2 regions of the Pseudoalteromonas sp. A757 genome follow, and region 2 is predicted to be linked to the other one. Evidence: predicted binding sites of a transcription regulator. Region 2 holds the regulator's gene; the other holds the start of a gene.
The links. Region 2 encodes LexA, which represses DNA repair genes until DNA is damaged. Its sites were predicted from a motif close to TACTGTATNNNNATACAGTA; they were not measured.
Positions count from the first base shown of each region.

Region 1: the regulator LexA is predicted to act here: its motif matches at 2,108-2,127, upstream of DRB05_RS10115 (YebG family protein).

Region 1 covers NZ_QNQN01000067.1:9,040-12,579, reverse strand. Annotated here, with positions in the region: gene DRB05_RS10125 (GAF domain-containing protein) at 1-94, shown strand, start outside; gene DRB05_RS10120 (amino acid aminotransferase) at 282-1,472, shown strand; gene DRB05_RS10115 (YebG family protein) at 1,778-2,092, opposite strand; gene DRB05_RS10110 (helix-hairpin-helix domain-containing protein) at 2,363-2,671, shown strand; gene DRB05_RS10105 (hypothetical protein) at 2,723-3,028, opposite strand; gene dsbB (disulfide bond formation protein DsbB) at 3,041-3,540, opposite strand, start outside.
Region 2 covers NZ_QNQN01000051.1:157-3,696, reverse strand. Annotated here, with positions in the region: gene ctaD (cytochrome c oxidase subunit I) at 1-469, opposite strand, end outside; gene coxB (cytochrome c oxidase subunit II) at 469-1,611, opposite strand; gene lexA (transcriptional repressor LexA) at 1,971-2,585, opposite strand.

The DNA.
Region 1 (3,540 bases), on a different contig from region 2:
TGCAGAAGCGTTCTCTGAGTCATTTTTCAGTGAAGAAATTTTAGCATTACTTGCAGCTGCGTGTGTGAGAATTCCTGAATATTTACCTGAATAACTATAGGCCCTAGTAATAGTGGGACTGTAAACTTAAAGCCTTTGCGGTGCTAACAAGTTTACAAAAATGAATAAAATTCTAGATAAATATGGTAACTGAGATACAAGTCTCTATGTTACCATCAAGTCTACTGGAATCGAGCGTCAGCCGCTCGAGTTTGCATTAATTAAAATAAAAGAGATAAGCCATGTTCTCAGAGCTAAAACCACTTCCAACAGATCCTATTTTAGGCCTGATGGCCGCTTATAAGCAGGACACTAATCCAAATAAAATTGACCTAGGTGTAGGTGTTTATAAGGATGAACAGGGAAATACGCCGGTACTTAGAGCGGTTAAAAAAGCGGAAGCATTTCGTTTAGAAAACGAAACGACAAAATCTTATATTGGTTTGGCTGGTAACTTAGACTTCTGTCAAAAGATGGAAACACTGTTACTTGGAGAGCATAGTACATTGTTGGCAAACCGTGTACGCACGGCGCAAGCACCTGGTGGCACGGGAGCATTACGTGTTGCTGCCGAATTTATTAAACGTTGCAACACCAATGCGACTGTTTGGGTTACTACTCCAACTTGGGCAAACCATATCAGCCTATTTGAAGCTGCTGGTCTAACAGTCAAAGAGTATCCTTACTATGACTACGAAAATAAAGGGTTGTTATTTGATGAGATGATCAATGCACTGAAGCAAGTATCTAAAGGTGATGTGGTACTACTTCATGCATGTTGTCATAACCCAAGTGGTATGGACTTAAATCAAGAGCAATGGAAAGTAGTTGCTGAACTTGCGAAAGAACAAGGTTTTACGCCATTAATTGATATCGCATACCAAGGTTTTGGTACCAGCCTTGAAGAAGATGCACAAGGCCTTAGAACAGTTGCGGATACGGTTGATGAAATGATCATCTGTTCATCTTGTTCTAAGAACTTTGGTCTTTATCGCGAGCGTATCGGTGCGTGCTCAATCATTGCAAAAGACAGTGCAACTGCAGACGTTTCAAACTCAGTATTACTTAGTGTTGTGCGTAGTATCTATTCAATGCCACCAGCACACGGTGCTGATATTGTAAATACCATATTAAGTAGTTCTGAACTTACACAAATGTGGTATGACGAACTTGATGAAATGCGTAGCCGTATCAATGGTCTACGTACGTTGATCAAAGAAAGCCTAGCTGCAAAAGGTGTTGAGCAAGACTTCTCATTCATCGACCGTCAGCATGGTATGTTCTCTTTCTTAGGTATTAATAAAGAGCAAATTGACAGGCTGCGCACTGAATATGCTATCTATATGGTAGGTTCTAGTCGCGTTAACGTAGCTGGTGTAAGCAAGGACAATATTGACTATTTTGCTGACGCAGTGGCAAGCGTGATTAAGTAATACCGCGCTATACAAAACAAAATAAAAAACCGCAAAATGTGCGGTTTTTTATTTTTACCCAGCATCACTTACTGAAGTAATACCAGTTGTATTAAGTAAATGATCTATCTTTAAGCGGGGAAATAGCTTTAGTAGCACCGCTCTCGCGTCCTGCTGCCGCTAAGGTACCTATATCCATATAGGCAAGGCAAAAATCTTGCTATTTAGTTGTTCTAAATGAGAAATTTTTAACGAAGCTAATATGCTATTTCACCCTTCAAATTGATTAGAGAATTAATTCAATTGGTATAAGTAGCTATTATCACTTAGGCTTGCTTAATTTTGGTCACTTTTTCTGAATCTGACGCTTTTTCGTCTGCAGATTTGTTTTTGGTACTGGCCTTTGGTGCTACTTTTCCACCTTTTAATACAGACACAAAGTCATCTTTTTGTTTTGCAATTTCAAGCGCTAGGGATTCAACTTGTTGTTCACTCAGCGGTACGTCAACTTTTGCTAGCATATCTTCCAATGCCTCAGCTACATCTAGCATCTTATCGTAAGCATCAGCTTCTTTTTTAGATGTGAAAGTCATACGCTCGACTCCATTTCTTTCAACAACATATTTGATGATAACGGCCATGGTTATTCCCCTAGTCACTGTTTTTTTATACAGTAAATTGAATTGAGTGATTAAGCAAGCTATTTTGAAAATTTTTCAAGTATAGGTGAACAAAAGAGAATTAACAAAATTTTTTAAAAACAACAGGTTAATATTAATTTTCTTTTTTGAAAGAATGAAAATTTTTGACAAAGTTGATATTCCAATCTTTATTTAAAAAGCGTACTGCAATCACTCACCGAGGTGAGTGCAGTAAGCTTCGGATACTTTTTACGCACAAGGAGTGTATATATGTTCAATAAACCCACCATACTTTCTATTTTATTGGCGTTAGGTTTAAGCTGTTCAAGTGTGCTCGCAAAACCTGCGGAGCAAGCAAAATCAGTCTCTCAAACACAGCAGCAAAGTGTTGCGCTTGATATTAATTCTGCAGATGCTTCAGCGCTTTCAAGTTTACCAGGGATTGGTATTCGTAAAGCTGAAGCCATTGTTGAGTATCGCAAAAAAATGGGACGCTTTAAGAGCACAGCTGAGTTACTCGAAGTAAAAGGAATAGGGAAAGGCATATTGGCAAAGCTGGAGGGAAAGATTAGAGTCTAGTTGATGTTATTGTGTGCGAGCTTAGCTGCTCGCACACAGGTAGATTGAAAATTAGGGCTTATTCGAGGCGTTAAACTCAGCGATCGCTCGAGCCAATTTGGGTTTGCCAAACTGTATTTCCACCGGTGTAGTTAGTAGTGGATAAACTAATCCGGCTACGAGTAAGACGGGTAATAACAGCCAGCCTTCAAAGACGACTAATGAGGCAAAAAATGGTGTGAGTAATAGCAACTTTACTATTCTTAATACGACTTTTGTTTTCGCGTCGAGACGGCTAAGTGCAAGACGTAAGATAATCTGCTTGTCACGTAATTTAAATTCTCTTAGCTGCTCAATTTGGCTTAACCTAAAATGCATGAATACGAAATCTCAGCTTCTTTTAGTAACGTGGAAAAATAAGAAAAGAATAAATGCGATACTATAAAATGCAAAGATAATTTCCATCCATCCTGGCATAGATAATCCTGCGAAAGACCAGTCTATATTGCCACAGTCACCCGTTGCAGCAAAAAAGCTTGGCAGCCATTCATGAAGCGGCATAAACGCAGGAAAGTTTGGTACAAAGTCACAGGTAAAAGCAAATGGATCCGTTGTGGTTTGCATACTGATATGTTCACGGGCGATAAAATAGCCCCAAATACTGCCTACACCCCAAGAAGCAAAGGCAAAACTGCGTAGCACGAAGGAGCGAGGCGAAATCATACCGATTAAACCAGCCGCTAACAGCCCCAACATAGCAAAACGCTGATAGATACACATAATACAGGGTTCTAAACCCATACCATATTGGAAATACAGTGCGACAGCTTCGAAAATAGCAGCGGACAGTGCCAGCAATCCCCATGATTGCCTAGAGAGGTGAAAAGATG
Region 2 (3,540 bases):
ATGCGGTATTGTCGTTGCTGTACGTTGTAGAGAGAGGCGCATAAAAAGTCCAACCAAAAGCGGGCCCACCACCTTCCAAAAATAATGACATCAGTAAAATTGCAAACGCGAACGGTAGTATCCAAAAGCTCCAGTTATTCATTCTCGGGAGCGCCATATCAGGAGCTCCTATCATCATTGGGATCATCCAGTTAGCAAGGCCGGTAAACGCGGGCATCACCGCTCCAAATACCATTATTAGCCCGTGAACTGTCGTCATTTGATTAAAAAAATGTGGATCTACAAGCTGCAAACCAGGCTGGAAAAGCTCAGCTCTAATCACCATAGCCATGGCACCACCAATTAGAAACATGGTCAGTGAAAACAATAAATACAATGTTCCAATGTCTTTATGATTTGTTGTAAACAACCAGCGCTTAATACCTTTGGGAGCCGTATGGTGTGAATGTTCTTCTACGATGGCACTCATTACTTACTCTCCTCTAATGCATTTATCTCACGCTGAATTTGGCTGGGTTGAATAACATCACCAGTGTCGTTACCCCAGCTATTTCTTTTATAGGTAATTACCCCTGCGATCTGCTTGATCGTTAATTGCTTTGCGAAAGATTGCATGGCAGTCCCAGGCCGACCTAAAAGCAAAATATCTATATGCTCTTTAACATCTCCTGTGACAACTTTACTCCCTTTCATTGCAGGGAAGACCCCCGGTAGACCAAGCCCTGTAGGTTGATGGCAAGCAGCACAGTAAGCCATGTAAGCTTGTTCACCTACCTCCATCAACTCTTCTTTGGTAAGAGTTTGCTGGGCTACTGCTTGTGACTCTGCTTCTGCTTTTGCTTTTTCTTCCTTAGCCCCCTCCAGCCATTTATCAAATTGATCAGGACTCACAGCCTCGACGACGACGGGCATAAAGCCATGATCTTTTCCACATAATTCAGCACACTGGCCTCTGTAAATTCCCTCATCATTTACCTTAGTCCATGCTTCATTTATAAAGCCCGGATTGGCATCTTTCTTCACAGCAAAATCAGGCACCCACCAAGAGTGAATAACGTCATCAGATGTCATCAAAAAACGAACTTTCCTATCAGTAGGGATAACCAGATGTTTATCTACTTCGAGCAGATAATTTTCATTTTTTTCCTTAAGATCACTGATTTCTTCTTTCGGAGTGGATAGTAAAGAATAGAATTCGACGTCATGTCCCATGTACTCATAGTGCCATTTCCACTGCGACCCCGTAACTTTAATCGTTAAATCAGCTTTGCTAGTGTCTTCCATAGCAATGAGTGTTTTTGTAGCTGGTATTGCCATGCCAATGAGTATCAGGAAGGGAATAGCAGTCCAAAGTATCTCCACTTTGGTGCTTTCATGAAATTGCGCTGCAACAACGCCTTTTGACTTTCTATGTTTTAAAAGCGCCCAAAACATAATCCCAAACACAATCACCCCAATGACGCAGCATATTAGAAATATGGTCATATGAAGCTCGTATACTTGATGGCTAATGTCTGTAACGCCTTGCCTCATATTGTAAGCGCTGTTAGCGAGTGAGGGCATGGCGATTAGCACTGCGATCAATGCTACAACTAATCGACAAATTTTCATTTGACGTCTCCTTCAAGGCGACTCATGGTTGCCTTTTGTTATTATTGGATGACTGTCATATTGCCTATTTGTACATAGACTTACTGCACGACTATTAACCAATTAGTCAAAAAATAAACAAAATGCAAGATTTTTGAGAAGACTGAATTTAGAATCAAAAATGGGGCTACTGGTAGTAAAACGAAGAGTGATGAAAAATTGTGTATAAAGATCAGAAAACTAAAAAATATTGAGATATGGAAAAGTCACGATAATTATCTTACTTTCACACAGTTAGAAAAGTTAATTATTACTTTTTTCACTATATATAGTTAAAGCGAGCGCAACTTGATATTTAACGCTACGCTCGCCCTCATAAACTACATCCAGTCGGCGCTTCTGATCACACCTACGGCTAATCCTTCAATAGAGAAATTTTGATGCTCTAGATCCACTTCGATCGCTTTAAATTCCTCATTCTCAGCATGCAAGAGAACTTTCTTTCCTTTCTTTTCTAAGCGCTTAACAGTCACGTCCTCTTCTACACGAGCAACTATCACTTGGCCATTCTCAGCCACTTGAGTGCTATGGACCGCTAGTAGATCACCATCCATAATCCCAATATCTTTCATGCTCATACCATTAACTCTCAAAAGGTAATCAGCATTCGGTTTAAAAAAACTGGCATCCACATTAAAGTGGCTTTCAACATGTTGCTCTGCCAGTATCGGCTCTCCAGCTGCAACACGGCCAATAATAGGTAAGCCTAGTTGCTCAGGTTCATCCTCTACAAGTCTAATTCCACGACTTGCTCCTGGGACCATTTCAATAACTCCCTTTTTAGCAAGAGCTTTAAGGTGCTCCTCTGCTGCGTTTGCACTCTTGAAACCCAAAGCATCAGCTATTTCAGCACGAGTTGGAGGCATGCCAGTATCTTTTATGAATACTTTTATTAATTCAAAGATTTGTTCTTGTCGTTTCGTTAGAGGACGCATTAACTGGTATTCCATACAGTGGTTTATTTACTGTAAGTATATACAGCTCAAAAAAAATCGCAAATGTTTCTTTATTCAACATATTTTATACCAATTAGCATAATTACACGCTCCATTTTTGAGGCGAGAAAACCTTGTAGATAACACCACTACTGTATCCACTATCAACGAGGTACCTACATCCATTTAGGCAAGGCGAAACTTTTCTATTTATTTGTTCTAAATGAGAAATTTTTAACACTATTAGCGTCAGATCTGTTCCTGCTAATTGAGCACGTATTAAGACTAATTGCTATTAAGCGTAAGCGAAAACAAGCAAAGACTGACTCTGTGTTCTTTTCATTACAAGCTATCGGCGCTCCCACAATGCTGCTCAGTGCTGATGCTATTGTAGGAGTGAGCTTGCCTCGCGATGTGTTGATTGCTTGTGATATGTTCTTTTCAAATCCCACATAGCAAAAAAACCGCTGCATTGCTGCAACGGGTTTGACGTACATGGAGGTACTAATGTCGATTAGAGCCATGGATGAATACTGTTAATCGACCTTCAATGAGGTCCTAGCTCGCTACGAAGTAGGATGTTTTATTCTTTTTGTTTGGGGAGCCCAACAGCTCGGCGGGTAAACCACCTCCGACCACGCAGCTCAGTGCTGATGCTGTGGTAGGAGCGAGTTTACCTCGCGAGGTTTTATATCTCAAATCTCTATGCCCCACATAGCAAAAAACCCGTCGCATTGCTGCAACGGGTTTGACGTACATGGATGTACTAATGTCGATTAGAATCATGGATGAATGCTGTTAATCGACCTTTAATAAGGCCTTGGCTCGCTACGAAGTAGGATGTTCTACTTTCACATGGGAAGCCCACACTATCATTGACCGGGGCCGACCCTTCGCGGGGCTCGCCTTCGAGCTGTTTTGTTTCACTTCTGAGTTTGGGTGACAAGAAACCGAA